2 regions of the Lysinibacillus sp. PWR01 genome follow, and region 1 is predicted to be linked to the other one. Evidence: riboswitches for the same ligand, from Rfam matches in the RefSeq annotation. Region 1 holds a riboswitch; the other holds the start of a gene.
The links. A riboswitch is a leader RNA that binds a small molecule or an ion and turns the genes downstream of it on or off. The one in region 1 is predicted to bind FMN.

Region 1 (11,605 bases):
TGTATAGCGAATTTCAATCCCCATCTGCTCAAACTTCGCTTTTAGCTCCTGACCTAGTGGATAATGAAGAGCATCAGGCTCAAAATAAACAAGCTGAGGGGTAAATGGCTTCATTCTGTTAGTCCTCCCTCAATGAAAATACTGATGATAGGCCTGTTCAGCCGCCATCTCACTTGCAAAAATTAACATGTCATTCGTAATTGGATAATATGTTTCAAATAAAAATAGCGCTAGCTCCTCTGGTTGCTCTGGATGATGTACCACTGCCGCTTCCTGTATATTCGTTACATCTTGAATATGTGGATTGCGGTAAAAAATATAAACAATATCTCCCACATCAAATGGTTGTTGCATCTCTTCACCTTCCTCTGTCTTTCCATTAGTTTGGTGAAAATGTACAAAAAATATGTCATAAAAAAATTTATTAGCAATATACATACATTTGTGTGGTTATTTTCATCAGTTATTTAGGAAAATAGCATAATACAGAATTTTTTAATAATTTGGTATAATCAAGAAAAGGAGGAAGATACATGCTTAAACAATCGATTATAGAAAATGTGCTTGAAGCGGCTCTTGTAACAGGCGGTGATTTTTCTGAAATCTTCATTGAAGATAAGTACACCAATGAATTCCTATTACAAAGTGGAAAAATTGAACAAAGTATAGCTGGCCGTGATTTCGGTATCGGCATCCGGATTTTTTCAGGATTTCAAAGTATTTATACCTATACCAATGACTTTTCAGAGGAAGGTTTACTTGCAGCAGCCAAAAGAGCAGCATTAGCGATTAAAGGTGACGCATCGGGTACCATTCACCCACTTCATAAGGAAATCATCCCACCTATTCATCAAATCCTCCGTATGCCCAATACAGTGGAGCACGCAAGTAAAATAGCTATTATGCGTCAAGCAGACTCCATAGCACGAAATTATGATTCTCGTATTAGCCAAGCAAGGGTTCGCTATTTAGACGAACAACAAAACATACTAATTGCTAATTCTGAAGGCAAATTTGTAGAGGATACACGTGTTCACAGTAGACTCAGCATACAAGCGACTGCCACAGAAGGCAACGAAATCCAAACAGGCTTTTATGGACCTGGTGCACATGCAGGCTTTGAATTTATTGAGCAACTAGATCTAAACCACTATGCAGGAGAGGCTGCACGTATTGCTGTGACGATGCTTCATGCAGATGAATGTCCAAGTGGTAAATTCCCTGTCATTATTGATAACGAATTTGGTGGTGTCATTTTCCATGAAGCTTGCGGTCATGGCTTAGAAGCTACGGCTGTTGCTAAAAACAATTCTGTCTTTGCCAATCGTATTGGTGAAAGAGTGGCTCCTGAAATCGTTACATATATTGATGATGGCACACTTCCGAATGAATGGGGTTCGCTAAACATTGATGATGAAGGAGAAAAAACAAGAAGAAATATTTTAATTGAAAATGGCATATTAAAGGGCTACTTAATTGATAAGTTTAATGCTCGACGCATGAATGCTCAGCCAACAGGCTCTTCACGTCGCCAATCTTATCGATTTAATCCGACCTCACGTATGACCAATACTTACATCGCACCGGGAACATCTACCCCAGCAGATATAATTGCCTCTACGGAGTATGGCATTTATGCAAAATATATGGGTGGAGGACAAGTTTCCCCTACCACTGGTGATTATAATTTTGCAGTGATGGAAGCCTATATCGTCAAAGATGGCAAAATAGATCGTCCTGTGCGTGGCGCTACGCTCATTGGCAATGGAGCCAAGACATTGCAGTTAGTGGATCAAGTTGGTAATAATCTCGCTCATGGAGCAGGCATGTGTGGATCACTTAGTGGTAGCCTTCCTGTCAATGTCGGACAGCCGATGATTCGCGTAAGTGAAATAACTGTTGGTGGAACAAAGGGGGAATAAACTATGAGTATCACACAGTTCCAAAATAAACTTTTACAACAAGCAGCACTGGCTGGACTAACGGAAGCAGAAGTCTATTATGAACAGAAAACTTCTTTCCAATGTACACTGTATGAGGGTGAATTAGATAGCTACGAAACTTCTGAGGATGGAGGTCTTAGTCTTCGAGGTCTCTATAATGGCAAGATGGGCTATGCTTATACGGAAAAAGTAGATGATGATTCCATCTCTTTTTTAATTGACCATGTAAAAGCCAACGCAGATGTACTAGATGAATATGAAGACCTCTCCATTTTTGAAGGCAGCCCGGAATATGCTGAGCACTCTTTTTACAATGAATCGTTAGAAGCAGTTAGTATTCCTGAAAAAATCGATATCCTACGTGCCATAGAACAGAAGATACGAGCATATGATCCTCGCATTGTTACGCTCGATTATTGTATACTCCAATACTATTCAACGGAGCGGACTTTAGCGAATAGTAAAAACTTATCTTTATCACATAAGGAAAATGGCTTAATCCTCTATCTTTCAACTGTGGTCAAAGAAGGAGACGAGTTAAAATCAGGTGAATATTTAAAAACAACGAGAGATTTCCATGCACTTGATGTAAATGCTATTGCCAAGAAAGTTGCTGAGGAGGCACTTGCCAACTTAGGTGAACAGTCCATCCCTTCTAGCAAATACCCTATCCTTCTTCGGCATGATGCGGCAGCTGCACTACTTAGTACCTTTATGCCTATTTTTTCTGCCGAAAATGCACAAAAGAATCAGTCATTGTTAAAAGGAAAGGTGGGGCAGCGAGTCGCCTCTGAAGGGGTCACACTTCTCAATGCTCCTTATCATCCAGATGCGCTATCTGGTGGGAACTTTGATGGTGAAGGCGTTGCGACAAAACATCAAGCCATTATTGCTGATGGGACATTACAAACCCTTTTGCATAATCGGAAAACAGCTACTAAAGATGGCTGTGAAACAACAGGCCATGCAAAAAGAGAATCCTATAAAGAGACGTTGTCCATTGCTCCTCAAAACATTTATATTGCACCTAGCCAAGATACACAGGACACATTAATCGCCTCTTTATCAGAAGGAGTACTCGTAACCAATTTATCAGGGCTTCATTCTGGTACGAATAGTATTTCAGGTGACTTCTCTGTTGCTGCACAAGGATTCCATATTCAAGACGGCAAAATTGCCTCACCCGTGAAGCAAATGACCATTGCGGGTAATTTCTTTAGCTTACTTAAAGATATAGAAGCCATTAGCTCCGATCTTTATTTTTTACCAAGCGGTCATGGTTCACCATCATTCATTGTTAAAGAACTAGCTGTAACTGTTGATTAATAGTAGAAAAGCGAGCCTCTCTTTAATCGGAAGCTCGCTCATTTTATTTGGATAAATCAATTTTTTATTTAATAAGTATATCGTCAATCCACCTACAGTCATAAACAATAATTTTAAGTAGCTGGACAGCGTCAAAGCTAATACCTGATAATAAAACCGTTACAGCAACGTAAAGGATAACCTGCTTAGAATCGCTTTATCATCTGTACCTGCTCTGTCGTCACCTTAAGTCCATGCTTTAATAAATAGTTCGTTGCTGGGTTGCTGGCTAAGAAGTTCACTGTTGTCAAGTGGACTTTATCTGTTGTAATACTTGCTAAAAACTGTGGAAGTAAATCTACATTACCTTCTTCAAGTATTACCAATTGGTAAAGTAGAATACGCTCCACCTCACCAAGTTTATTCCACACGGTTTTGTATAGCATATAGCCCAGTGCTTCCTTGTTATCGTTATAAAACACCTTGGCTTCTCCCTGCTTCACACTCTGCCAGCTACACTGCCAAGGAACATCTTCCTGATAAAATGATAGATGTGCTAGCTGCTCAGGGCGAATGGTTGCTATATGAAGAGCGGCTGTAGATTCTGTTTTTACTTCATACTCGCCACTTAAAAATAGTAAGTGATGAGTAATTACATAGCCATATTTTTCATATAAAGCAATGGCTATCTGGTTTTCCTTAATCGCTTCCAGCGTACCCATTTCTACGTTTTCCTGTTTATAGATGGCTAAGGTTTCCTCCATTAATAGGCGCGAGACTCCCTTACCACGATACGCTGGGGAAATACCTGTCCCCCCATTCCAAGCAATTTTTTTGCCATCGATGGTACGAAAGCCATTCATAACAATGGCAATCGGTTCATTTTGGTCGAAAACGACGATGGAATGCTCAGGAGATAGCCCCTCGCCCACTAGTCGCTGTAAAAACATTTCTGCTGTCATATTGATTTCAACAAAATAGCCTTCAAAGCCTTTGTTCCATGCTTTCAATACTTCCTCTAATGTACATTGTGCAACTGTTTTAATCTTCATATTTCCCCTCTTTTCAAATGGAATCTAATGTTGCTAAATGTTCTAAGGTTAGTTTTCTCACAATCTCATAACCTTGTCCTAGACCCCTCGGTTTTATGACAACCGTCCCCATATTCGAAATGACACCAAGCCCCACGTCTCTTGGAAAGCTATGACCACTGATTACTCTATTTATGCCCTGTGGTGGTATGATCTCCAACATTGATGTAAGAGTCGTTAATATGCGAGTTTGCTCAACACTAGCAAGATTGCCACCTAACATAAAGATTTCAAACAAAAAGGGGTCAATTTGCACATTGTTAGTTGGAAATGCCAGTCGAGCTGTTTCAATCGTCCGACAGAAAGGGCTAGTAGTAATGGTGGAAAGGATGGGAATTTGCCAATAGCGTAGCATTTGACCATAATACATAGCCTCTCTACGGCCATGATCGGACAAATTTCGTTGATTTCGACAACTGTGCAATGTACCATAGGCTTGATCGACACCGACAGTTGCAGTCCCATGCCTTGCATATAAAGTGAGCCCACCCTTTCTCAATAACGCCAGGAGAGCCTTTTCCATTTTCTTCATCTCCTTCATCATATCACTTTCTACTTTGTAATGTATGTTCTATACATAGAAAAAAGCTCCCTACAATTTCTTGTAGAAAGCTTTTTCTTTTATTTTATTGGAAGATGGACAATGGCAGTCGTTTCTAAATGTTTTGATGAATCAATTGAAATATGACCATTATATTTAGCAACAATTTCTTTCACAATAAATAAGCCTTGGCCTCTTAATCTACCATTCTCATGTTTTTTCGTTGAAAATCCTTGCTTAAATATTTGATCAGAATTCGCAATATTTGGCCCTGTATTAGTAATTTTAAATTCATACTGTGCCTCATCTGCTGAACAGCAAATTTTAATTTTACGTTGTTCCTCAGGTAATTCAACAGCAGCATCAATCGCATTATCAATTAAATTAGATAGAATCTTGATTAAATCTGTAGTTTTAATCTTATTAAAGTCATCTTGAGAAATAGTAAAATCCATATCGATATTATGATTTTGAGCCGTTAATTTCTTCGTTTGCAATAATATGGATAAACCTGGATGATCAATATTTAATTTTAATGATTTAATCGCTTGCACTTCTTTCGATAGTGAAGATAAATATTGTTTAGCCTGATCTGTTTTTTCTAATTGTAATAAACCATGTAACACTTGAATATGATTCGTAAAATCATGACGAAGGGACGACACCGAAGTAATCAATGTTTTGATTTCTGCTAGGTACGTGTCCTCTGTAGCTCCAACTTCCTTCGCTACCTCTTTTTGATACCATCTTTGTAAAAATAAAAAAGAACCGATGACAATTAAAATAAGCACACCATTAAAAATAAAATTAAATAAGTTGTCTTCAATGACTTTACCCTTAATACCATTTAGCGTATCTGCACTGATGTCAATGCCTAAATACCCGATAATTTTCCCATTGTCATCTTTGATGGGTGCACCAACCGACAAATAAGACCCATGTACAGAATCATGAATTACCTCTGTGACATAGGTTTCACCGTTATAGGCTTTTTTAACTTGCTTTGCAGGAACAGTACAAATCACCCCAATTCCAAAGCCCTCTTTCATTTCTTTTGGCATCCCCGTAATCATGGCTATTGATACTTCAGGATTGTCCACCTTTAAGGTGTAAACAAATAGTGCCCCTAATTTTATTCTTGCATCATTTAAATAACTTCTTACTTTCCAATAATAATCATTTTCCTGTGGATTATTCAAAAATTGCTGATATGCATCCGTATCAATGGATGCAGCAATAGAATGGGCTGCCTCTAAACTTTGATTGGCAATCGACTCTTCAACGGTCTTTTTTATTTTTACATAGGATGTAAAGATGTTTAAACTTGTAAACAAACATAATAAAATCGTTGATAGAATTAATATTAGTTTTATTTTTCTATTTTTCATAAAAAACGGTACTTCCTCATCTATAAATATTCTAGAATATTATTATATTATAATTAACTCTATTTTTTGTTTGTAAAGCAAACATTGCTTGTATATCCTACATAAATTAAAACACAAAATCAATTTTTATTTTATTCATTCCTAAAATTACACACCGTAACCAATAGTTTAATAATCCTTGACAAGAAAGTAAACTAAAAAGGTAAGTAATAGCGTTTTATGTCTCATTTCCTATTTAAATGGAAAATGAAAAAGGCCACTAAAGCAAAGGTCACAAAAAAGATCAGGTACCGACAATACCTGATCTTCTCTTACATTTGCTTCTTCTTATCCGAAGTACGTGTTTGATCCTGTGGCTTTAAAAACGAAGGTCGTTTCGTATAGCTCTTTGGAGAGGGGCGCAATAATGACTTTCGAAGACTGCCCTTTTCAAAGTCTGCACTAAAGTTTATATAGGGCACTCCTAAGACTTGCATATTAGCCGTATATAGCAGTATGAAAAAGACTGAAATAAAGAAACCAAATAAACCAAAAAACGCAGAAGCCATAATAATGATTAATCGAAAAATACTCATAGCCGTCACAAAGGATTGATTGACCAGTGTAAAAGCAGCAATACTTGAAATGGCAATCACAACAATCATCGAAGGACTTGTAACACCTGCTTTAATGGCAGCATCACCAATAATTAATCCTCCCACAACACTGATTGAGCCACTGATTGCACTTGGTAGACGCAAGTTGGCTTCCCGAAACAATTCAAACATAAATAGCATCATTAATATTTCAAGAATCGTTGGAAAAGGTAGCCCTGTTCTCGACTCAACAACCGTTGCAAGAAGAATAAAAGGAAGCTGCTCTTGATGATAAGTCGTCAACGCAAGCCACAAACCTGGTAATAGCATACTAATTAATATCCCTACAATTCGAAGTAATCGCTCCAGTGAACTGACAATGATTGGATATTCATTATCCTCTGCCGATTTAAAGAGTAGCATAATATTTGTAGGCGTAATTAAAGCATAGGATACGCCATCAATCATTATTAATATTCGCCCATTAATTAATGACTGCAAAGCAAAATCAGGTCTTCCTGTATAATCATGTCTTGGAAGGATGGTTGCTGTCTTTTCGATTGTTTCCATTAACAAATCACCATTGATAACAATATCCGTATCGATTTTTTGTAATTGAAGTCGAATTTGTTCCAGCATATTTAAATTCACAATGTCTTCCATATAAAGGATGGCTACTGTTGTTTTAGAACGCTTGCCAATTTCTAATGTCTCAACACTAAAAGAATTAGTGGGTAATCGTTTTCTTAATAAAGCAATATTAATAAAAACATCTTCAATAAAGTCATCTCTAGGTCCTTTGACCACTAGTTCTAGTGTTGTTTCCCCAGGCTCTCGATTTGGTCTTTTTGAAATATCGCTAGAATAAAGTAACTGATTTTCTTCAAAATACAATAAGACATGGCCTTTATAGACTCTTGTCACTGCATCCTCTTTCGATGAAATCTTTTGTAAATAGGGTATGTGTAAATGCTGTTCGATTTCTTCCTCTAACATGTCCTCAGAGACTTTGCTTAACAAAGATTGAACACGTTGAACAACCACAGTTTGAAGTATTTGCTCATTGACCATTGCATCACAAGTTATCAAATGTACTGTATATTGCTGAAAATTATATTGTTGGAAAATCACATCAGCAGAGCGTTGAAATAGTGATTTCAACATTTTCAAATTGATCATTTGTTCCATTGATGAAATACTTCTCATCTCCTACTGAGCCAGCTCAAGATTAGTACATTTATGAAAACAATCACCTTCAATAAATACACTTAAGCATATTTTTCCCACGGTTGTTCAAAATATTCAAAGAAACAAATGTTGTGACGAGTTATTCAAATTATCCTCATCCAATCATTTTCTTTAGATTCGCCATCTCAATCGCAGACATTGCAGCATCATAGCCTTTATTACCAGATTTCGTGCCTGCTCTTTCAATCGCCTGTTCAATGTTTTCAGTCGTGACAATACCGAAAATAACAGGTACATTCGTTGTTAACGATACATTGGCAATGCCTTTTGCTGATTCATTACAAACATAGTCATAATGAGTTGTAGAGCCACGAATAACGGTACCTAAACCAATAATGGCATCATATTTCTTTGTTTCTGCCAGTTGTTTCGCAATAAAAGGAACTTCAAAAGCCCCTGGAACCCATGCGACATCAATAGATGCGGGATCAACCCCATGGCGTGTTAAACCATCCATTGCTCCATCCAATAATTTGCTTGTAATGAACTCATTAAAACGACCTACAACTACTGCAATTTTTAAATCCGTTCCAATTAATTGTGCTTCAAATGTTTGACCCATTGTTCTTGCTCCTTTTTAAATAGAAATTTTATTTTCATTTGTGGATAACTGATTACGATAAACAACCAATGCTTCTATTGATATCATTTTTAAGCCATGATGTGCCGCGAACTTTGTCAGTTCCTCAAAACGAAGCATTTGCCCATCATCCCCCATAATTTCACAAATAACACCTGCTGGTATACTATGACAAAGCTTCGCCAAATCAACTGTCGCTTCAGTATGCCCTCTCCGTTCTAACACACCATGCTCCTTCGCAATCAGCGGAAAAATATGACCTGGTCGACGAAAATCAGTCGGCTTAGCTTGCTTTTCTATCATTTTCTGTATTGTCAATGCACGCTCAAAGGCGCTAATCCCTGTCGTTGTATCTTCATGGTCAATACTCACCGTAAATGCGGTTTGATGGTTATCCGTATTGCGCTGAACCATCGGATGTAAATCTAGCTTTTGTGCGATCTGTTGCGAAATCGGTGTACAGATTAAACCTCTACCATAGGTTGCCATAAAGTTGATCGTTGCAGGTGTGATGAATTCAGCGAGTGCCAACAGATCTCCTTCATTTTCCCGATCCTCATCATCGACCACCACAATCATGTTGCCTTGCTTTAAATCCTCAATGGCTTCTTCAATTGTATGTAGCACGATTATCATCTCCTCATTCTGTTATTTTAAAAACCATGTTGTGCTAAATAATCTCTCGTAATTGTTGGCGTTACTTGCCCTTTTTTTAGTTGCTGTAAAATATATTTACCAACTAAATCTGTTTCGATATTAACGATTGCTCCAACCCTCTTCATACCTAAAACGGTTTCTTTGTAAGTATGAGGAATGAGTGAAATCGTGACACGATTCGCTTCAACATGAAAAAGGGTTAAGCTTGTGCCATCAATAGTTATGGAACCCTTCGGAATACAAAAGCTTGTTAGTTCTTCTGACATTTCAATATCCATATAAACGGCATTTGCTACTGGACGTATGCGCAAAATTTTACCGACTCCATCAACATGACCAGCAACAAAATGACCGCCAAATCGTCCATTGGCAGGCATGGCACGCTCCAAATTAACAGAATCACCAAGTGCCAGCTGCTGTAAATTTGTTGCTTTGACTGTTTCAGGCATAACATCCATTGTAAGCTGCTGATCAGTAAAATGTGTCACCGTTAAACAAACACCATTGACTGCTATACTGTCGCCAAGCCTGACATCCTCCGCTATCATGGCTGATTGAACCGTAATTTTCATACTGTCCCAATCGCTTTGCATAGCTTTTACGACACCAATATCCTCTACAAGCCCTGTAAACATTTCATCACCTACTCTACTTTATTAGCACTTCTATCCTTCACTTTTGAAGTTTTATCCGTCATTTCTGAAATTCTATCCACCTGTTTTTGTGTTTTATCCTTCTCCCTTCACTAATTAACAATAAATAAAAAAATAAAAACCCCTTTCATCAAAGGGGTTTTGGGAGTATAAGACATCAACAAATAAGCCTACTTGAAAACGATTTTTTCCATAGACTGTCATCTCATTTGTTCTTCTCCCATCCAGACTATCACTGTCGGTTTTGGATTTGCACCAAATCAGCTTGCGCTCACGGACTTTGAATTGCTTCATCACCGCCGATTGGGAATTTCACCCTACCCCGAAGAACATCTTCTATTCGATTGTAGCTAAATAAAAAAACTTCCCAAAAGATGATTGGGAAGTGGCGTAATAAATGCATAGTCAAATAAACCTTCTAAATTAGAATCAATTTAAAAAGCTCGCATTTTTACCCTTCTCCCATCCAGACTGTCACTGTCGGTTTTGGATTTGCACCAAATCAGCTTGCGCTCACGGACTTTGAATTGCTTCATCACCGCCGATCGGGAATTTCACCCTACCCCGAAGGATACTTTTATTTAGCTAGTCTTACGATAACACTATTTTATTATATTATCCATCCTTCTTTTTAAATTTTTTTCGTCATATAAATTTTAAGCAGCTCTGACGTGACTTGATAAATGTAAAAGAAATTATTAAAATGATGACATTTAACTTGTTTGTGAAACTTCTCAATCAAAAAAACGTTCCTTTACAGGTGACTATTCAGTCTAACAGTTTGGAGGTCATTTCCTTGACATTTTTAAAAAATATACCGTTTAAGCAAGGTGTTTTCTATGCCTTATTAGCACTCTGTTGTGGAATTTCAATTGTTTTCGTCCATCATAATGAACAATTTTATGATCGACCGATAGCGGAAGTAATACAGGTGAACGTCACAGAATCGGAACCGATGACAGATATGTATGAGAATGAGGATGAATTGTTTACACAGGAAATTACGGCCATGATCAAAAATGGACAGTATAAGGGGCAATCCATTCATTTGATGAATGACTATTCTTCTTCTGGTGCTTTTGATCAAAAATACCATGTAGGCAATGAAATCTTTGTCACCATAGATAATCACGCAACACAATCAGGGTTAACAGGTACCATCCTCGATTTAAAACGTGATCAAACCATGATCATGATTGCGTGGATTTTTATTTTTGCCTTACTCATTATAGGCAAAAGACAGGGCTTGTTTTCTATCATTAGTTTGGTTGTCAATGCCTTGATCTTATCATTTGCATTAGATCTTTATGTTACACATGGGGGCGTAAGTCTGTTATTCGTTAGTGGTATTTGTGCCCTGTTATTTACCATTATTTCGCTCCTACTTATTAGCGGATTGAATACAAAAACGTATGTAGCCATTGTGTCCACACTTTTAGGAACCATTATAGCACTTATCATTAGCTCAATTGTGATGTGGTTGACAGGTGAAAATGGTCTTCGTTATGAAGAAATGCAATTTTTAACACGGCCCTATCGCACAGTCTTTATGGCAGGTTTATTTATTGGCTCACTTGGGGCTGTCATGGACGTCTCTATTACGATGGCTTCCTCCATATTTGCT
Region 2 (11,605 bases), on a different contig from region 1:
CGGGAAAAAATAACCCTATTCATTGGATCGAAATCGAATGATGAAGAAAGTGTTATTGTGAAAGAAAACTAGAGGTGAAAAAATGGAAAGATTACAAAAGGTCATTGCCTATGCAGGTGTTGCCTCAAGGCGCAAGGCAGAGCAATTGATTTTAGAAGGCAAAGTTAAAGTAAACGGTGTAGTTGTTCGTGAGTTGGGAACAAAGGTATCTAATTCCGATACAATTGAAGTAGAAGGTGTGAAATTAGAAAAAGAAGATAAGGTATATTACTTACTTTACAAACCACGTGGAACAATTTCTGCTGTAACAGATGATAAAGGACGCAAAACTGTCACAGATTTATTTCATCATATTCCGCAACGTATTTTCCCAGTTGGTCGTCTTGATTATGATACATCTGGATTATTGCTATTGACAAATGATGGAGAATTTTCCTATATGTTGACACATCCGAAGTTTAAAATTGACAAAACATATATCGCTCGTGTCAAAGGTGTGCCAACAATTGAAGGGCTTAAAAAGCTTCAACGAGGGATCAAATTAGAGGATGGTAAGACAGCACCAGCTAAGGTAAATATGACATCCTTTGACGAAAAAGCTGGCAAAGCCATTTGTGAAATCACGATTCATGAAGGCCGTAATCGCCAAGTTCGTCGTATGTTCGAAGCGATTGGGACACCCGTTGTCAAATTAAAACGTGAACGCTTTGCTTTTTTAGATTTATTCGGCCTTTCTCCAGGAGAATACCGTGAATTAACAAAGCATGAAGTCAAGCAACTACGTGTGTTAGCAGAGACAGGAAAGCTGGATTAATGAAATTTGCCAGAAGAAAGTGTGGATACCACAAGAGGTATTTGGATGTTTACACTTTCTTTGTGGTGAAATCGTTCATAAATCATTCATAATTAATAGCTAAGTGTTTTTGTATCATTTTGCTATAATAGGTGAGAATAGTACACCTACTATAGCTGTAACACATTTAATTCGGTATTGTTGACGTCAGTGTGAAAGAAGTTTTTACATACTTATAGACGTATAGAGCATGAAAAAGTTCTATTTGTATCTTCATTATGTAAAAGCATACGCAAGCCGTAATTGATAGGGGGTTTATTAACTTGGAGAAAAAGAAAAAACGTCTTGTACTGCGAACGGTCATTTTAGCTGTGTTAGCATTGGCAATCGGGTACACAGTATATGGAACAGCAACAAAGGAGAAAGTAGAGTTAGTAGCAGTGGGCTCTAAAGCACCTGACTTCACGTTAGTAGATTTAAACGGTGAAAAGCATAAATTGTCGGATTATAAAGGACAAGGGGTATTTTTAAACTTCTGGGGAACTTGGTGTAAGCCTTGTGAGAAGGAAATGCCTGCGATGGACAATCAGTATCAAGAGTATAAAGATCAGGGTGTACAAACATTAGCGGTCAATATTGCTCAAACAGATTTTGAAGTACAGAATTTTGTCGATCGATATGAGTTGTCATTTCCTGTAGTTATCGACAAAACAAAAAGTGTGATGACTGCTTATAATGTAGGTCAATTACCTGCGACAGTGCTAGTTGATCCAGAAGGCAAAGTAGCCAAAATTATTACAGGTGAAATGACGGAGGAAAATATTGCTTCGTACATGGAATTAGTGAAGCCAGATAAGGAGTAAATGACGATGGAAAAAATCATTTGTGCTTGTGGTCATAGTAATCCATACGGCACGAAGCTTTGTGAGAAATGTGGTCGTCCTTTAACCGAAGAAGAAAAACAAAATAAGGTTGTTGATATGCGCTATGATGGTATGGCCATTCGCTCCAAAACATATAACAAATCTTTCATCGATAAAATATGGAATTTCTTCTCGAGTGTTAAAGTAGGTATATCCTTAATTATTATCACATTAATTGCTGCTTCAATCGGAACATTACTACCGCAAGAGTTTTACGTAAAAGCTTCTGATATGGAGAAAGGAGCTTATTACGCAGACGTATATGGTACATTCGGAAAAATCTATTATACGTTGGGGCTTTCAGATTTATATAGCTCATGGTGGTTCCAAATTTTAGTTGGTATGCTAGCAGTATCGATTATTGTGGCAAGTCTTGACCGAGGCATTCCGCTTTATAAATCATTAAAGAATCAACGTGTTAAAAGACATGAAAGCTTTATGAAGCGTCAGCGCATTGTTGCAGAAGGACAAGTGACGGCGAGTGCGGATGAAACGCTTGATAAAGTGGCTCAAAAAATGACTGAGATGAAGTATTCTGTTCGTCGAGATGGTAGCGCTCTCTTAGCTGAAAAAGGACGCTTCTCTCGTTACGGCCCGTACATAAACCATGTAGGTCTCATCATTTTTTTAGGTGGGGTCATGCTACGTCTAATTCCAGGATTCTATGTGGATGAATCGATATGGGTGCGTGAAGGTGAAACACGAGCGATCAGTGGGATGGAAGGTTATTTCATTGAAAACCGTGACTTTATTTTAGAAACACATGATAATACACCTCAAGGAGAGCAAGTTAAACAGGGTGTGAATGTAGTAGCTAAAAACTTCCAGACCGATATTACACTGTACAAGCAGCCTAAAGACGCATTACCAGGGGATACGGAAAATCTAGAAAAAGTAAAAGACTATTCCATTCGTGTAAACCACCCTTTGAAAGAAGATGGCTTTGCTCTTTACCAGATGGATTATCGTCTAAATGAATTAAAACAAATGAATTTTGAATTAATTAATAAGACGACGGAGAAATCATTAGGTAAGGTAGAGATTGATTTAACAAACCCTAAAAAAGAATATGATTTAGGCAATGGTTCATCCGTTCAAATACTAGTGTATACACCAGATTTTGATGGGTTTGAAAATGGTGAGCCACAAACAAAAACATCCATTCCAAATAATCCCGCATTTTTATTTAAAATGACAACACCAGAAACACCAGAAGGAGAAGTAAGCTTTGTTGAAATTATGCAACCTCCTTTAGAACCACTTGGTGAAAATAAATACAGAATGAAGTTTGCTAGTGCAGAAATGCGTGACATGTCAGGTATTACGGTACGTAAAGATAGTACCATCCCTATTCTGTTTGTTGGGGGTGTCATCTTTATGATCGGTGTTGCGATTGGCTCTTATTGGAATCATCGTCGTTTATGGCTGCAAGTGGAACCAGACGGCCGTGTGTTAATGGCTGCCCATGTCAATAAAAATATGTTCAGCATGAAAAAGGATTTAGATGCTGTCACAACATTTGCTGCATTGCCTCCGTATACAGATCAGTTAGAGAAAGATGAGGCTGGCGAAGAGTCCACAAATGTTGGCATTAAAGAAAAGGAAGGTGACAACACCTTATGAGTTTGATTGATATAAGTGGAAACTTATTATTTGTAGCATTTATTGCTTATTTAGTTGCGACACTATTATTTGGTGGTTCAATTAAGCAAGCTAATGCTACTGGTAAGAATACTGGCAAATGGGGCCAGCTTGCCATTGTGGTTACCATTATTGGTTTCCTATCACAGCTTGGCTATTTTATTACGCGTTGGATCTATACTGGACATGCGCCAGTAAGTAATATGTTTGAATTTACGACTGCCTTCGGTATGTTCATTGTCGGCGCGTTTATCTTAATTTATTTTATTTATCGTTTGACTGCACTCGGATTAGTGGCATTGCCTGTAGCGCTTTTAATTATCGCTTATGCAGCAATGTTCCCGAAAGAAGTAAGTCCATTAGTGCCGTCGTTACAAAGTTATTGGTTAACGATTCATGTTATTACAGCAGCATTAGGGCAATCTATTTTAGCTATTAGTGCTGTGGCAGGACTTATTTACTTATTAAAAGTAGTAGATTTAACGAAGCGTTCTAAACAACGTTTTTGGTTAGAGGCTGTGATGTACTGTCTTGTAGTAGTTATTGGGTTTGTTGCGGTAACATCTACATTTAGTGCTATGGATTATGAGTCTAGCTATAATTATGTGGATAAAGAAGGAACTACTCGTAAAATTATTTACAATTTACCTCCGATTTTCGGTATGAATGAATATGAAGTGGTTGAAGAACATGGCATGTCACCATTAGTAGAAATGCCAGCATTAATTAATGCTAAAAAATTAACAACTGTTTTTTGGTCATTAATGGTAGGATCTATTTTGTATTTATTAATTCGTTTAATCGCTCGCCGTCGAATTAGTGCCATTTTCCAACCACTAGTTAAACGTGTCAATTTACAATTACTTGATGAAATTGGTTATCGTTCAGTGTTGATTGGTTTCCCTGTATTCTCCCTAGGTGCTTTAATCTTTGCGATGATTTGGGCACAAATTGCTTGGAGTCGATTCTGGGGTTGGGATCCAAAAGAAGTATGGGCTCTTATTACATGGTTATTCTATGCAGCATTCCTGCATTTACGTTTATCAAAAGGCTGGGAAGGTCGAAAATCTGCTTGGTTAGCATTAATTGGTTTCGGAATTATTTTATTCAACCTAATTGCTGTTAACTTAATCCTTGCAGGTTTACACTCCTACGCGTAACCTGTGAAACAACAAGCCTTTTCGCTGTAGCGAAGAGGCTTTCTTTTCTTTTCAATATGTGTCACAGCATGTACAATAGAAGGTAGAGAAAGATTGGAAGAGAGGGATCGTGAAAGTGTCAGAAAATATTTCAGTATTAGTAGTAGACGACGAGGATCGTATTCGCCGCTTATTAAAAATGTATCTAGAGCGAGAAGGATACCTTGTTGACGAGGCAGAAAATGGTGAACAAGCGATCGAGAAATCTTTAGAAAAAGAGTATCACTGTATTTTACTTGATATTATGATGCCTGAAAAAGATGGGCTAGAAGTGTGTGCGGAAATTCGAGAACGCGCAGCAACACCGATTATTTTATTAACTGCAAAAGGCGAAGAAGCGAATCGTGTACAAGGCTTTGAGCTTGGCGCAGATGACTATATTGTAAAACCATTTAGTCCTCGTGAGGTTGTTTTACGTGTGAAGGCTATTTTACGCCGTTCACAAGCTTTCTCACCAACGACGAATGCATCCTCTTCAAAAGATTTGGTGGTGTTCCAGCATTTAATGATTGATCACGACGCACACCGTGTAACAGCAGAGGGGATTGAGGTCAATTTAACACCAAAAGAGTATGAATTACTGTACTTTTTAGCGAAATCGCCAGACAAAGTATTTGACCGTGAACAACTACTAAAAGAAGTATGGCATTATGACTTCTTTGGTGATTTACGTACAGTGGATACACATGTAAAACGGTTACGTGAAAAGCTCAACCGAGTTTCTGAAAACGCTGCTAAAATGATTGTGACAGTTTGGGGCGTTGGATACAAATTTGAGGTTGTCAATGAATAGAATATGGAATAGTGTTGTCGGGAAGCTATGGGTAACCATATTGCTTCTCGTTTCATTTGTATTATTTGTTTTCACGGTATTAATGCTTGAATTTCTTCAAAATTATCATATGCAGCAAGCAGAAATTTCATTGCGTCAGACAGCTGCAACAGTGGCAAGTATAGTAGATGACAATGAAACAGCAGAATCTACTTCGGAATTATTAAAAGATATTTTACCTACAGGGACCAATGCATTGATCGCGATAAGCCATGTTGAAGTATCCTTTGCAATGCAGGAGGGTGTCAACAAAAAAGAAATACAAGATACTATTTTAGCCAATAAATCTTTTCATGAAGTGTTTCAATCAGATGAACCCATTATTAAAGAAATGATGATGCCTTCTTCTACTGATCAAGAAAAGATGGAATCGTATGTCGTACTTGGTTTCCCCCTAAATGTTGAAAATGCAGTACATGGAGCTGTCTTCATCTATCAAAGCCCAGATGCGCTACATAAAACGTCTAAGGAAACAACGAAAATTGTCTTTTTAGCTGCCTTCATAGCATTTGTGCTGACGACATTCTTCGCATTTTTCCTTTCTTCACGTATTACTTCGCCATTAAGAAAAATGCGTGAGTTGGCTTTTGAAATTGCGAAAGGAAATTTTGAAGCGAAAATGCCTACAACGCAAAATGATGAAATTGGTCAACTTGCCGTTGCCTTCAACCAAATGGGTCGTCAATTAAAGCACAATTTAGAGGTTATCAATCAAGAAAACGAACAGCTTTCGAATATTTTGACATCTATGACAGATGCAGTGATTACCTTTAACCGTGATCGTACAATATTATTAAGTAACCCACCAGCAGAACGTTTAATGCAAAAGTGGTTTGTGAATAAAGGCTCGCAAAGTGCAAAGCCTATCCCCCCAGAGCTGTATCATATGCTTGATCATGTGCTGATGTTTGAGGATAAACTAGAAGAGGAAATTGAAATGGATGGCAACTACTATACATTTACGATTAGTCCTCTTTATAGTGGTGAAATGATACGTGGGGCTGTGGCTGTTATTCGTGATATGACTGAACAACATCGCTTAGAAAAACTAAGATCCGATTTTATCGCCAATGTTTCTCACGAACTACGGACACCGATTGCCATGCTACAAGGTTACTCTGAAGCATTAATGGACGATGATTTTATTCAGGATCAGGAAGAGCGTAATGAGATTACCAAAATTATTTATGATGAATCGAAGCGAATGGGTCGCCTTGTGACAGATCTATTAGATTTGGCACGCATGGAATCAGGGCATATGACGCTTTATAAAGATGAATTACCGATCAATTCGACATTCGAGCGTATTACACAAAAATTTGCTCAGGTAGCAAAGGAAAAGCACGTTCGTCTGCAATTTGACAGTGAATTTAATGACGAGGCCATGATTAATATTGATGAGGATCGGATTGAACAAGTGCTTACAAATTTAGTCGATAATGCACTTAGACATACAGATGAAGGGTCTGTGACTGTAAAAATCGAGCAGGAGCCGACATTTGCTAAAATATCTGTTCAAGATACAGGGCATGGCATTCCTCAGGATGACTTACCATATGTCTTTGAACGCTTTTACAAAGCCGATAAGGCACGTACCCGTTCCAAAGGTGGAACTGGTCTCGGCTTAGCCATTGCTAGAAATATTGTGAAGGCACACTCAGGTAATATTATGGTAGACAGTGTGCTGAAAGAGGGTACGACCTTCACGTTTTATTTACCGTTCGATTAATAACATGTATTGCTATTAATTGGCTGTAACTTCTATGAATGTAAGACGACAAATATTATAGAACGGGGGTGGAGTGCTTTGAATGACTCCGTGTTCCATCGACTATACGATGCATATCACCAAGACGTGTTTCAGTTTTTAATATATTTAGTAAAAAACCGTACACTTGCCGAAGATTTAGCACATGAAGTTTATGTACGAGTGTTGCGCTCATATGATCAATTTGCAGGGAATAGTAGTGAGAAAACATGGCTATTTGCTATTGCCAAAAATGTAGCGATTGATCATTTTAGAAAGCAAGCTGTACGCCAAAAGCATTCACATGATTTCTTTGACTGGGAAACGGAACAGCTCCATTCAACCACACCATCACCGGAAGATATGCTACAGGCCAGTGATGAATTTATGCAGGTAGAATCAGCACTTGAAAACTGTACAGGCGACCAAAAAATGGTCATTATAATGCGCTATTTTCAGGACTTATCGATCGCAGAAACAGCGCAAATACTAGATTGGACAGAAGCTAAGGTAAAAACGACCCAGCATCGAGCCATTAAATTTTTAAGGCAACAGCTACAGCCGATTAGAGAACAGGAGGCGAAACGGCAATGACGCATAAGCCATTTGATGATGAACAGCTTGAATATGTATTGAACAATGCCCCTAAGCTTTCTGACCACCGTTCAAAAGAAGAAATATTAAATCGGTTAATGGCAGATGCTCGCTTGCAGGATAATAGTCACCTTCAAGAAGCGATACAACAACCTATAGTGAATGAAGAAGCACGACAAGAAAGTAAACCTTTGAGCCAAGATGAACGACCATCACGATCTAAGTTCCGAAAAATGCCGATTTTTACGAGTGTAGCAGCAGTTTTCGCGCTAACGGTACTCGTTGGCTCCATGTTCATGAATAATGACGCTAGCCAAAAAGATCTAGCTAGTACTCCAGAAACGGCTAATTACGCTACTTTACAGGAAGATCGTTCTGCTAAAGACGCTGCTACGCAGGATGAAGCGCTTCAATCCAGTATTGTATCGGAGCATGAGCGCATGTTATCTTTACGGTCATCTGTCTATGAGGAAGATGTGAAAGATGCTGTCGTTTTCCGTATTGGTTTAGCAGGACGTGATGCGGAAAGTGTTCCAATGACATATGTGATACCAAATGAGCGTGTAGCAACTGATTTTGGAACAGAAAAACCTTCTACCTTACAGATGTATGAGAAATACGCTCCTCAAATTGATGAAGAAGCCAAAGGTTTTACAGATTATCATCCTTTTAAAGGTGAACTGAAGGAGAAGGAAGACAAGCTTGTCCACGTTTTACCAAAGGACAATGACTATGATGTTGCTTCAGCTACCGTCAATGAGTACAAAGGAACTTTGGAAGATACATTCTCAGATTCTGAATATACGGAAGTGGAGATTCAAAATGAAGATGGCACACCTTATGAGTTTTCTCAAGAGGGCGAGCCAAGCCAAGCTATGTCATTAACAAACGCCAAACATTTTAATTATTATTTATACCAAGATGGTAATGGTGCGGAATATCTGTCACCAGATTTCCGTCAAACATTTGTAAATGTTACAGAGGCACTTACACTCATGAAAAACAAAAATGATGATGTTTATGTAACAGTTGTTCCTGAAAACGTGACTTATACCGTGAAAGAGGAAGCGGAAGGTGTCGTCGTTACATTTGATATCCCCTTAGATTTAGCATCGATGGAGCCAATCCGCGCCACGCAATTGATTGAGGCCATGATGTTAACTGCCGCTGGCTTTGGCCAACAATTACGCTTAGATAATGTGGTCCAAGAAAGCTGGGAAGGATTCGATTTGAAAACGTATTTGCCAAAGCCTGTGGGGCCAAATAAACAATATATGCCTTAGTCAAAAATGGAGCATTCCTGTAGCATGGAATGCTCCATTTTTATAATACATACAAATCTAATCGGATTTTTTTAAGCAGAACTATTTACTTTTTCTTGATAATTAATTATAGTAAGGTTGTAGTATAAAATAATATGATTCATCTTCGGGGCAGGGTGAAAATCCCGACCGGCGGTAATAGAGTGGTAAACCGTTAATGTTTTTCATTAACTCGAATGGTTTATGCTACACTCTTCAGCCCGCGACCTGTGCAAATTTATTTGCATGGCTGACTTGGTGTGATTCCAAGGCCGACAGTTAAAGTCTGGATGGGAGAAGATGGAGGTACGATCGTCATTCATTGTTATGAAGTGAACTATAGCCGAGCGCTTTTTTGTAGGGCTTTTTAAACAGTGCTCAAAAAATAGTTTATATTGACGCTTATTCGTCATGCCTTTCTCCCTTGTGCTTTTTCATGCATAAGGGTTTTTTCATGCTAACAATTGAAAGATCGTCACCTTTCTTCTTGCGAGATTGAATCAGCAAAGAGGAGAGAGTTTTCTATGAAGAAGAATGTTAAACTTCAATCGTTTATTACGATTGGTATGCTGAGCAGTATTTCGTTTTTATTAATGCTTTTTAATTTCCCAATTCCGCCGTTCCCAGCATTTTTGGAAGTGGACTTTAGTGATATGCCTGCATTAATAGCAGCCATCACAATGGGGCCTGTAGCTGGTATTTTAGTAGAGTTATTTAAAAATGTATTGGATTGGATTTTCTCAGGAACGCCAACAGGTGTGCCAGTAGGTCATATTGCTAACTTTACAACAGGTATTTTATTTATTTTACCAGTAAGCTTTATTTTTAATCGCTTTAAAACAATTGCTGGTCTTGTTGGAGGTTTAGCAACAGGTACAGTCGTAATGGCAGTAGGCATGAGTATTTTAAACTATGTAGTATTTTTACCGATGTACACATACTTCTTAGGAATGGAACCTGTTGTAGGTGACTCACTTTATAAAATGATTGTCGCTGGGATTTTACCATTTAACATTGTGAAAGGTATTTTATTAACGGCTATTATGGCGTTTTTATTTACTACAATGCGCAAATGGATCGACCGTCAGCGTTCTATCTATATATCAAAATAATATACGCTAACCTCGGGTGAATATACCCGAGGTTTTTTGTTGAAGAAATGATGGATAGGGTTTAAGGTGTAACGGATAAATTACTAAAAGGAACGGATAGAAAGGCAAAACTAACGGATAAACATAGAAAAAAGTAATGGAGTAAGCTAGCTATCTAGTACTTTATCATTATGACCTAGTCGAAAGCTATATTTTCATGTAAAATAGGGAAGAGTTTAGAATGTTTGAGGAGTTTGAAGAGATGAGTGAACAAAAGGGACAGTGGTCTAGTAAATTAGGATTTATTCTAGCATCAGCGGGTGCTGCAATTGGACTAGGGGCAATTTGGAAACTACCCTATGTAACGGGACAAAGTGGTGGAGGAGCGTTTTTCCTAATCTTTGTGTTATTTACCTTATTAATAGGGTTACCAATGCTATTGTCCGAGTATGTTTTGGGACGTGGTACACAATCGGAGGCTGTAACGGCATATAAAAAAATCGCTCCGACAAAGCCAGGCTGGGCTTGGATTGGTCGAATGGGTGTACTAGGTTGTTTTTTATTATTAACTTTTTATAGTGTAGTTGGAGGTTGGATCTTTATTTATAGCGGGCTCGGTGTTGCTGGCGCTGTAATCGATCCAGCAGTAGATCCAGCTGAGCTATTTGGAAAAATTATAGGTACGCCTTGGATTACGCTAGTTGGTTTAGTGTTGTTTACATTAGCCAATGTACTTGTGATTTCGTTAGGTGTACAAAATGGGATCGAAAAGGCCAATAAATGGATGATGCCGCTACTCTTTATAATGTTCATTGTCCTTGTTGTGCGCGCTGTTACATTGGATGGGGCAATGGAGGGCGTAAAATTCTTCTTATGGCCTGATTTCTCGAATATTACTGGAAAGGCATTATTAGAAGCGCTGGGGCAATCGTTCTTTGGGTTAGCAGTAGGATTCTCTTGTCTTGTTACATATAGTTCCTATCTAAAAAAAGATGTAAGTCTGCCCAATTCAGCAGGTTCTGTTGTGCTGTTAACTGTGCTAGTTTCATTTTTAGCAGGATTAGCGATTTTCCCTGTTGTGTTCGCCTTTGATTTAGAGCCAGCAGCGGGTCCAGGTTTGCTATTTATGGTGCTACCAACAGCTTTCAGTCAAATGCCATTCGGTGAAGTATTTTTAGCGATGTTTTTATTACTATTTTTATTTGCTACATTAACGTCATCATTTAGTTTATATGAAATTATTGTCGCGGCATTTATGGAACATAGTCAGAAATCCCGTCCAATGTGGACACTTTTACTTGGTATAGTCGTATTTATTGCAGCTATTCCAGCAGCACTTTCTTCTAGTGTTTTATCGGATGTAACGATTTTTGAGAAAAGTATTTTTGATGCAACTGATTTTCTAGTGTCAAACATCATGCTTCCATTAGGAAATTTATTCATTGCTATCTTTATTGCCCATGTAGTGGATAAAGAATTTGTGA

Region 2: linked by a shared signal. The riboswitch ahead of ACEVFT_RS09220 (ECF transporter S component) and the one ahead of ribE (riboflavin synthase) in region 1 are both predicted to bind FMN.

The regions. Positions count from the first base shown of each region.
Region 1 is NZ_JBHERJ010000016.1:47,403-59,007, forward strand. It holds gene splB (spore photoproduct lyase) at 1-114, opposite strand, end outside; gene ACEVFT_RS02085 (transcriptional regulator SplA domain-containing protein) at 130-354, opposite strand; gene ACEVFT_RS02090 (TldD/PmbA family protein) at 534-1,922, shown strand; gene ACEVFT_RS02095 (TldD/PmbA family protein) at 1,926-3,269, shown strand; gene ACEVFT_RS02100 (GNAT family N-acetyltransferase) at 3,455-4,300, opposite strand; gene ACEVFT_RS02105 (histidine phosphatase family protein) at 4,314-4,862, opposite strand; gene ACEVFT_RS02110 (ATP-binding protein) at 4,961-6,268, opposite strand; gene ACEVFT_RS02115 (spore germination protein) at 6,580-8,031, opposite strand; gene ribH (6,7-dimethyl-8-ribityllumazine synthase) at 8,186-8,653, opposite strand; gene ribB (3,4-dihydroxy-2-butanone-4-phosphate synthase) at 8,669-9,298, opposite strand; gene ribE (riboflavin synthase) at 9,325-9,963, opposite strand; FMN riboswitch at 10,190-10,315, opposite strand; FMN riboswitch at 10,432-10,557, opposite strand; gene ACEVFT_RS02135 (YibE/F family protein) at 10,778-11,605, shown strand, end outside.
Region 2 is NZ_JBHERJ010000047.1:356,855-368,459, forward strand. It holds gene ACEVFT_RS09180 (pseudouridine synthase) at 83-814, shown strand; gene resA (thiol-disulfide oxidoreductase ResA) at 1,117-1,656, shown strand; gene resB (cytochrome c biogenesis protein ResB) at 1,663-3,339, shown strand; gene ccsB (c-type cytochrome biogenesis protein CcsB) at 3,336-4,517, shown strand; gene ACEVFT_RS09200 (response regulator transcription factor) at 4,633-5,349, shown strand; gene ACEVFT_RS09205 (ATP-binding protein) at 5,342-7,117, shown strand; gene sigX (RNA polymerase sigma factor SigX) at 7,196-7,729, shown strand; gene ACEVFT_RS09215 (RNA polymerase subunit sigma) at 7,726-9,012, shown strand; FMN riboswitch at 9,150-9,336, shown strand; gene ACEVFT_RS09220 (ECF transporter S component) at 9,555-10,142, shown strand; gene ACEVFT_RS09225 (sodium-dependent transporter) at 10,384-11,605, shown strand, end outside.